DNA from 2 places in the Deferrivibrio essentukiensis genome. Region 2 is predicted to be linked to the other one. Evidence: predicted binding sites of a transcription regulator. Region 2 holds the regulator's gene; the other holds the start of a gene.
The links. The regulator HrcA, encoded in region 2, represses chaperone genes, less so after heat shock. The targets are predictions, from matches to a motif close to TNTTAGCACTCNNNNNNNNNGAGTGCTAANA.

Region 1: a site for HrcA is predicted at 1,677-1,707, ahead of groES (co-chaperone GroES). Genes of this name have one in related genera too.

What each region holds. Positions count from the first base shown of each region.
Region 1 is NZ_JAJAFU010000001.1:159,367-163,805, reverse strand. Features, by position in the region: gene groL (chaperonin GroEL) at 1-1,331, opposite strand, end outside; gene groES (co-chaperone GroES) at 1,354-1,644, opposite strand; gene LF845_RS00805 (YbfB/YjiJ family MFS transporter) at 1,811-2,986, shown strand; gene LF845_RS00800 (gamma-glutamylcyclotransferase family protein) at 2,955-3,449, opposite strand; gene LF845_RS00795 (hypothetical protein) at 3,450-4,439, opposite strand, start outside.
Region 2 is NZ_JAJAFU010000012.1:50,538-54,976, reverse strand. Features, by position in the region: gene LF845_RS07240 (ABC-F family ATP-binding cassette domain-containing protein) at 1-1,451, shown strand, start outside; gene LF845_RS07235 (cold-shock protein) at 1,697-1,897, shown strand; gene hrcA (heat-inducible transcriptional repressor HrcA) at 2,094-3,125, shown strand; gene grpE (nucleotide exchange factor GrpE) at 3,118-3,720, shown strand; gene dnaK (molecular chaperone DnaK) at 3,713-4,439, shown strand, end outside.

The DNA.
Region 1 (4,439 bases), on a different contig from region 2:
TTTCTGATAATCTCAACACCAATTTGCTCATCACCAACAAGCTTTAAGTTATCAAGTGCAGCTCTAGCTCTAATAAGTGCAACTCCACCACCAGGAACTATACCTTCTTCCACAGCAGCCTTAGTAGCATTAAGAGCATCCTCTACCCTTGCTTTCTTTTCTTTCATTTCTGTTTCAGTAGTAGCACCAACTTTGATTACTGCTACACCGCCAACAAGTTTGGCAAGTCTTTCTTGAAGTTTTTCTCTATCGTAGTCAGAAGTTGTTTCTTCAATCTGCTTTTTAATCTGGTTAACTCTTGCCATAATGTCGTCAGAGCTACCTTCACCTTCAACAATTGTAGTATTTTCTTTATCTACAACTATTTTCTTAGCTCTACCAAGATCTTCTAACTTAACATTGTCAAGCTTGAGACCAAGGTCTTCACTGATTACCTGGCCGCCGGTAAGAACAGCAATATCTTTTAACATCTCTTTTCTTCTATCACCAAAACCCGGAGCTTTAACAGCAGCACAGTTTAATGTTCCTCTTAGCTTGTTTACTACAAGTGTTGCAAGAGCTTCACCTTCTATATCTTCAGCAATGATTAAAAACTGAGCGTTTTGTTTTGCAAGCTGCTCAAGTATTGGAAGAAGATCCTTCATGCTAGTAATCTTCTTTTCACAGATGAGGATATAAGCATTTTCAAGAACAGCTTCCATTGTGTCAGGATTAGTTACAAAATATGGTGATAGATAACCTCTATCAAACTGCATACCCTCAACTACATCAAGAACAGTATCAGTTGATTTGTTTTCCTCAATTGTAATAACACCATCTTTACCAACTTTATCCATTGCATCAGCAATAATATCACCAATCTCTTTATCATTATTTGCAGAGATTGTACCTACCTGAGCAATCTCAGTTTTATTTTGAATTGGCTTTGAAATTTCTTTTAATTTAGCTACAACAGCTTCAACAGCCTTATCAATACCTCTTTTAAGCTCCATTGGGTTTGCACCGGCTACTACGTTTTTCATACCTTCTCTGTAAATAGCTTGAGCCAATACAGTTGCTGTTGTAGTACCGTCACCGGCAACATCACTTGTCTTAGATGCTACCTCTTTAACCATTTGTGCGCCAAGATTCTCAATTGGATCTTTAAGTTCGATTTCTTTAGCAACAGTAACACCATCTTTAGTTACAAGTGGTGAACCGAATTTTTTCTCAATAACTACATTTCTACCTTTTGGTCCCAAAGTGACTTTCACAGCGTTAGCAAGCTTGTCAACACCTCTTAAAATAGCCTGCCTAGCCTCATCACCGAAAGTTATAGCCTTTGCCATAATCTATCCTCCTTAATATTATTAATTATCCAATAATTCCTAAGATATCATCTTCTCTCATAATGAGATATTCAACGCCGTCAATCTTAACATCTGTACCGGCATATTTGCTGAAAAGAACCTTGTCACCTACTTTTACAGTAAGCTCGACCTTGGTCCCGTTGTCCAACACTTTTCCCGGACCAACAGCGATAACTTCACCTTCTTGTGGTTTTTCCTTTGCAGTATCAGGGATAATAATTCCTGAAGCTGTTTTCTCTTCAGCTTCAATACGTTTAACAAGTACTCTGTCCTGAAGTGGCTTAATGTTTGCCATTTTGACCTCCTTGATATTATTTATATTAATGTTATTAGCAGTCATCTATACCGAGTGCTAACAGTACTTATATATATAAATTACAGTCGAAAAAATCAAGAGTTTTTTTTATTTCATTTTCTCAATTTTACTTTTGCAATTTTATATTTTTTAGATACAATTTATCATGTCCAACAACTTAAAAGAACCTTACAAAATTGTATTTGGCGGTTTTTTTGCACTGTTTCTTGCAATGGCTGTAGGAAGATTTGCATTCACACCTATCTTGCCAATCATGCAGTCAAACTACGGCTTTTCAAATACCATTGCAGGAAATATAGCCTCAATAAATTACCTTGGTTATCTCTTAGGTGCAATACTTTCAAAGTATGTTAAAAATAATAATACTCAGTATGCAATATATAAAGTCAGCTTGATAATATGCATATTGTCAACTGCGGCAATGGCCTTTTCACACACTATATTTTCATGGTATTTTTGGAGATTTATCATAGGCATTGCCAGCGGATTCCTAAATGTACTTGGGGTAGCTTTTGTTCTTCAGAGTCTTGCCTTGCTTGGAAAATCCCATATTTCAGGTTGGATGTTTTGTGGTGTAGGGACAGGGATTGCACTGACAGGCATAGCAGTCCCAGCCCTTAGCACAATACTAACTGCTGACCAAATATGGTTAGGGCTTTCTGTATTAAGTATTATACCATTTTACTTTGGTTGGACTGCCGTTAAAAAGGTTGAACTACAACATAATCTATCAACAACAGCATCAAATGATAAAAACCCTATGATTAGGAAATTATATATCTCATATTTTTTAGAAGGTTTTGGTTACATAATTACCGCAACATTTATTGTAAGCATACTGACAAAAACACTTAACTCTATTTACGCTGCAAATGTTTCATGGATATTAATCGGAATATCTGCTGCTGTTACCACACTGATTTGGCCTAAAATATCAAATAAATTTGGTGCCCACAAATCTTTAATTACAGCTTTTTTAATCCAGAGTGTTGCAATAATACTCCCTCTAATGATACCAAATACTTTTGGCTATATCATCAGTGCTATCGGCTTTGGAGGAACATTTTTAGGAATTGTTGCTATGACGCTAAGTTACGGCAGGGAGATATCACCTCAAGCTTCAAACAAAGTAATTGGAGATTTGACTATACTTTTTGGGATAGGGCAAATAATTAGCCCTGTTATCGCAGGTTACCTTGCCGACATTTATGGAAACTTTAACATATCTATCATAATCGCGTTCTTTTCAGTGATTTTGGCAGCTATCATCCTGCTACCAATGGAAAAATTTAGGAGTGGGCAAAAACTTCAATCAAAATAATAAAGTTAATCAGAATCAGTAATAAGGTTAAAGCCCATTTTCTGTAGTTTTTTGGAGGGCCGGCAATATATTCTTTCCAATCGCCATTTTTGACCCTTTTTGCAGTCAATTTAATTAATGGCTTTACAAAAGGGTGAGCGGTAAAAACTCTTGCATACTTTACACTTCCATCGGCCAACTTTACAGGTAACAACTCCTCTCTATAGTAAGTAAAAAAGGAATATACCCCTTCATAATTTCTCAATTTTATCATTGTATCCTTATCTACTTCAAAAAGCTCACCGTGAATGTCCCTACCATTTTTAGATTTAGTGACAACAGGATATCCAGAATTGGTCTGATACATTTTCCCTTTTATACTTCCATTACCCAAAAATACTGCATTTTTAAGATACTTCTCATAACCTATAAAACCACGCATGAGAGTACCATATGTAAATACAGTAAATGTACTACTTTCCATTCATGCTCCTATTATTGAACAGTTGTACTGATAAAGATCCTTTATTTTTAAAATTATAGCCTCTTTGTATTTTATTGGAAGGCTTTTTTCAAAATCAAGCCCCTTTTTTAATATTTCAAACATCTTATCAGCGTCAATCTTTCTATAATCGGGATTTTCACCCCATTTTTCAATATTGTGAGAAAAAGGGAGTATTTCATCAAACTGAAAAAGATTCTTAAACGCAATAAAAACAAAAATCGAGGGTTCATACACACCTCTTTTTACAAAATCTCTACAAAGCCTCATATTTGAAAACTCAATCGTATCAACCCATTTTCCATCATTTTTCCTCTTCCTACTTAGAAAAATATCCTTCATATTCTTTTCCATTATCCTTGCCTCAAAAACCTTTGAGCCAAACCTGATAAATTGACCTGTACACATAAGGATAAACAGAGATTCTTCAAAACCTATCTTAGGTCTTCTAAAGCCATCATTTGGAGATTCCAACGTAATATGCAAGCTATGAGGCCTTACCGGAGTGAATCTCACAGCTTCTTCAATAAGTTTTGAAGCAAATTGGGGACTATTTGTAAGTGGAATAGAAGAGGCTAATGTGGAATCAGGTCGAGTAAATGTATATTCCAAAAATCCCCCCTTTTTAATGAGCTGTTTAAAAGGCATTTCCGAATCAATATACGCCCCAAATCTCCACAAAAATTTTTTTAGGTGGTAGTGGTGATATTTGGAAAAATTCAATAATGGATCACCCTTTTCCGATACAAAAAATTTTCCTGCCTTAGGTCCAACATTTGTAAATTCAAGCTCAATACCAATAGGTGTATTACTATGAATAAAAGAGATAAGTTTGCTTTCAGTCTCAATATTTATAAAATAATTTTTAACCCTCTCATTTATCTCATAAATGATATCGCTTATAAAAATATCTCTACTAATTTTAATATTGAAATGCCTCATATTAGAGTTATATGCCATTAAGGCATAATA
Region 2 (4,439 bases):
TTGGTATCAAAGATTTAAATCTCAAGATGAAAGAGCTTTCAGGAGGGATGATTAAGAAAGTAGCTCTTGCTCAGGCACTGATTGATAGCGGAAATTTACTTATATTAGATGAGCCTACAAACCATCTCGACATAAATACTACTTGCTGGCTTGAAGAATATTTAGTTAAAACAAGAAAAACAATTATCATGGTAACTCATGACCGCTACTTTTTAGACAATGTATGTAACTTAATTTTAGAAATTGATAACAAAACCCTTTACCAATTTAATGGAAACTTTTCTTTTTATTTAGAGAAGAAAAGTGAAATGATTGATACACAAAAAAGGGAAAATCTCAAAATACAAAATATATTGAGAAATGAGCTAAAGTGGCTTAGCAGAGGGGCAAGAGCAAGGACAACTAAACAAAAAGCAAGAATCGAAAGAATTGAAGAGTTGCAGCAAAAACCTTCCTTTACTGAAGAAACCATAACCGAATTTAGAAGCAAGTCAAGGCGGCTTGGTAATAAAATATTAGAAATTAAAGATATTTCCAAAAGTTATGATGGTAAACAAATCATTAAGCCCTTCAGCTATACTTTCAAGCACAATGAAAGACTTGGTATTGTAGGGCCAAATGGTGCCGGTAAATCTACCTTTATTAAACTAATTACTGAAATGGAAAAGACAGATTCAGGGGATGTTATAAAAGGGGTAAATACACAATTTGCTATTTTTGATCAGCATAGTGCAGCACTTGACCCTGATAAGAGGATTATAGATATTATCAAAGAGGAAAAAGAGGTTATCGATACTCCTGATGGAAAGTTTATTTCTCCCGGAAAATTTTTGGAAATGTTTTTATTCCCATCAAATATGCACCATACCCCTGTTTCAAAATTATCAGGGGGAGAAAAGAGGAGACTACACCTTGTGCTTCTTCTATTGAAAAATCCCAATTTTCTTATTTTGGACGAACCAACAAACGATTTAGACATAAAAACATTATCAGTTTTGGAAGATTATCTGGATAATTTTCAAGGGTGTTTATTAGTTATCTCTCATGACAGATATTTTATGGATAGGGTAACTGACCACCTTTTTATATTTGATGGAGATGGCAATATCGATGAATTTCCAGGAAATTTTACCGATTATATTGCCAAAAAATCTGAAAAGCGGTCAAAATCTGATAGTAAGTCACAAAATGACAGTAAAGGTGCAGTAAAACAAAAATCAAACAAAAATAAACTTACATATTTGGAGAAGAAAGAGTTTGAGACTATTGAAGTTGAAATTGAAGAGCTTGAAAAAAGAAAAGAAGAGCTGGAAGCCAAACTTGCTGCAGGTGGGACTAATTATGCCGAGTTAGCGGAGTATCAAAGTGAGCTTGAAAAAATAGAAGAGGAAATATTAAATAAGATAGAAAGATGGGAATTTTTGATAGAAAAAAGTGAAAATAATGACTAAATATTATCTTTTAAAAGATAATCTAAAATTTTTGTAATATGTTACTCATTAATGGTAAAGAGTAATTTAATTATATTTAAATTATTTTATTTATTTTAAAAATAATGCTTGCTATTAAGTTTAAATACTGTATCTTAACCATAAGATTTGGTTGTGTAGCAGTTTAAAAGAGAACTTAAGCCGTACATACCTTGTGCGGCTTTTTTTTATGCCCCAATCAGACAAAATTTAAGTGAGGTAGCACAATGTTTAAAGGAACAGTAAAATGGTTTAACGATTCAAAAGGATTCGGATTTATTACTACGGAAGATGGAGAGGACGTATTCGTACATCATACTTCAATTCAAAAAGAAGGCTTTAGGTCTTTAGTAGAGAATGAAAGGGTCAAATTTGACATTGATAAAACAAACAGAGGTCCGGCAGCTATAAATGTTGTAGGTCTTTAAACAACTAAAGGCGGGTAATTCACCCGCCTTTTTTTGTTATTTCAACTTAAGTTTCAAATTAAAAATCTAAAAATAGTGTTCAAAAATAGTTAGAAGTTAATCCAAATTTATCTTGACAAAAATAAGCTCTCTTTATATCTTTAGATTAGCACTCGGCGGAAGAGAGTGCTAATAAATAAGGTTGGTGAGGGCTAGCGTGCTAACAGATAGAGAGGCCAAGGTTTTAAAGATTATTGTTGATGAGTATATAAACAGCAGCGTACCTGTCGGCTCAAGATTTATATCTAAAAACAGTGACTTAAACCTTAGTCCTGCATCAATCAGAAATATAATGAGCGATTTGGAAGAAAAAGGTTTTATATCTCAGACTCATATATCTTCAGGAAGGATTCCTACTGACAAAGGGTTTAGATACTATGTTGACCAGTTTGTTACATTTAATAAGGGTTTGATAGAAAAGATAAAAGAGATTGAGAATGTAAGTCCTTTAAATATGGAGTTTCTTTTTAAAGAGATTAGCAAAAAGCTTGGCGAAGTTTCTCATTCAGTAGGTTTTGTAGTCTCACCTAAAATAAACAGTATGTACCTGAAACATATTGAGTTTTTAAGACTTAACCGTGAACGGGTACTTTGTATAGTTGTTACAAAATCAGGTATAGTCCATAATTTAATTATGAATTTAGGTGAAAATTATACTGAATCAGATTTACAAAAGGTTTCTAACTATTTAAATACACATTTTCAAAATCAAAGCTTGATGGATATAAAAAATAAGCTTTTTCAGGATATTGCTTCTAAAAAAAGTGAGTTTGATGAGGTGGCTGAAAAAGCAAAAGAGATAGCCGGTGATTATTTGTTCACACATGATTTTGGTGGAGAGTTGGTAATTTATGGTACTAAAAATGTGCTGAGCTTGCCTGAATTTAAGGATGCCGATAGCCTTAAAAACTTGCTTGATTTTTTTGAAGAAAAAACCTTGATATATGAAATTATTGATAAATGTATCCATGAGCCGACAGTAAAAATTTTCATCGGTTCTGAAATTAATGATGAAAATCTGAATATAAGCCTTGTTGCTAAGCCTTATAAAAGGGATGAAAATGTAATTGGGACACTTGGAGTAATTGGACCAAAAAGGATGCGATATCCGGAAATAATACCAATAGTAGATTATACTGCTGAAATAATGTCAAAACTTATGAATAAAATTGGAGGAGCTGATGAGTAAAAAGAAGAGGGATGAGGCTTTTCAAGAAGAACAAAGCATTCCTGAAGAAAATATTCAAGAGGAAGAAATAGTAATTGATGAAAATGAGGATACTGAGAAAATTTTGTTAAAAAAAGAGATAGAATCATTAAAAAAGGAGGTTGAAGAGAAAAAAGAACATTCTCTTAGACTTGCCGCTGAGCTTGATAATTTTAGGAAGAGACTTTCAAAAGAGACAGAGGAAAAGTTAAAATATGCCAATCAACAGATAATATTAGATTTTTTAGTTATTATCGATAATTTGGAGATGGCTCTGTCTCATATTAAAGAGTCAGAAGAGATAAAGGCTTTAAAAGAAGGGGTGGAGCTTACACTTAAGCAGTTTAAGGATACTTTGGCTAAATATGGTGCTAAAGAGATTGAAACAAACATAGGTGATGAATTTAACCCTAATTTGCATGATGCATTAATGTTAGATGCAGATCATAATCATAAAAATAATGCTATTACGCTTGTCATGCAAAAAGGTTACACTCTACATGACAGGGTTATAAGACCCACAAAGGTTAGAGTAAATAAAGTAGAAAATATAGAGAAGGAGGACTCAAATGGGTAACAGTTCAAAGGTAATCGGTATCGACTTAGGTACTACAAACTCAGTTGTCGCAGTAATGGAAGGTGGACAGCCTAAGGTAATTATAAATGCAGAAGGTATGGCCACAACACCCTCTGTTGTAGCATTTACAGACAGCGGAGAAAAATTGGTAGGTATGCTTGCAAAAAGGCAGGCAATTACAAACCCGGAAAATACTATTTTTAGTATTAAAAGGTTGATAGGTAGGAAGTTTGACTCTGACCAGGTTGAAAAAGGGAAGAAGATACTTCCTTATAAGATAGTTCCATCAGATAATAATGATGCTTGGGTAGAGGTAAAGGGTAAAAAGTATGCCCCACAAGAGATTTCTGCTATGATATTGCAAAAACTAAAAAAGACTGCTGAAGAGTATCTCGGAGAAACAGTAACAGATGCTGTAATAACAGTGCCTGCTTATTTCAACGATGCTCAGCGTCAGGCTACTAAGGATGCAGGGAAAATAGCAGGGCTCAATGTGTTAAGAATTATAAACGAGCCGACAGCAGCAGCACTTGCTTATGGATTGGATAAGAAAAAGGATGAAAAGATAGCAGTTTACGACCTTGGCGGCGGTACTTTTGATATTTCAATACTTGAGCTTGGTGATGGTGTATTTGAAGTAAAATCTACAAATGGTGATACTTTCCTTGGTGGGGATGACTTTGACTTAAGGATTGTAAACTGGTTAATTGATGAATTTA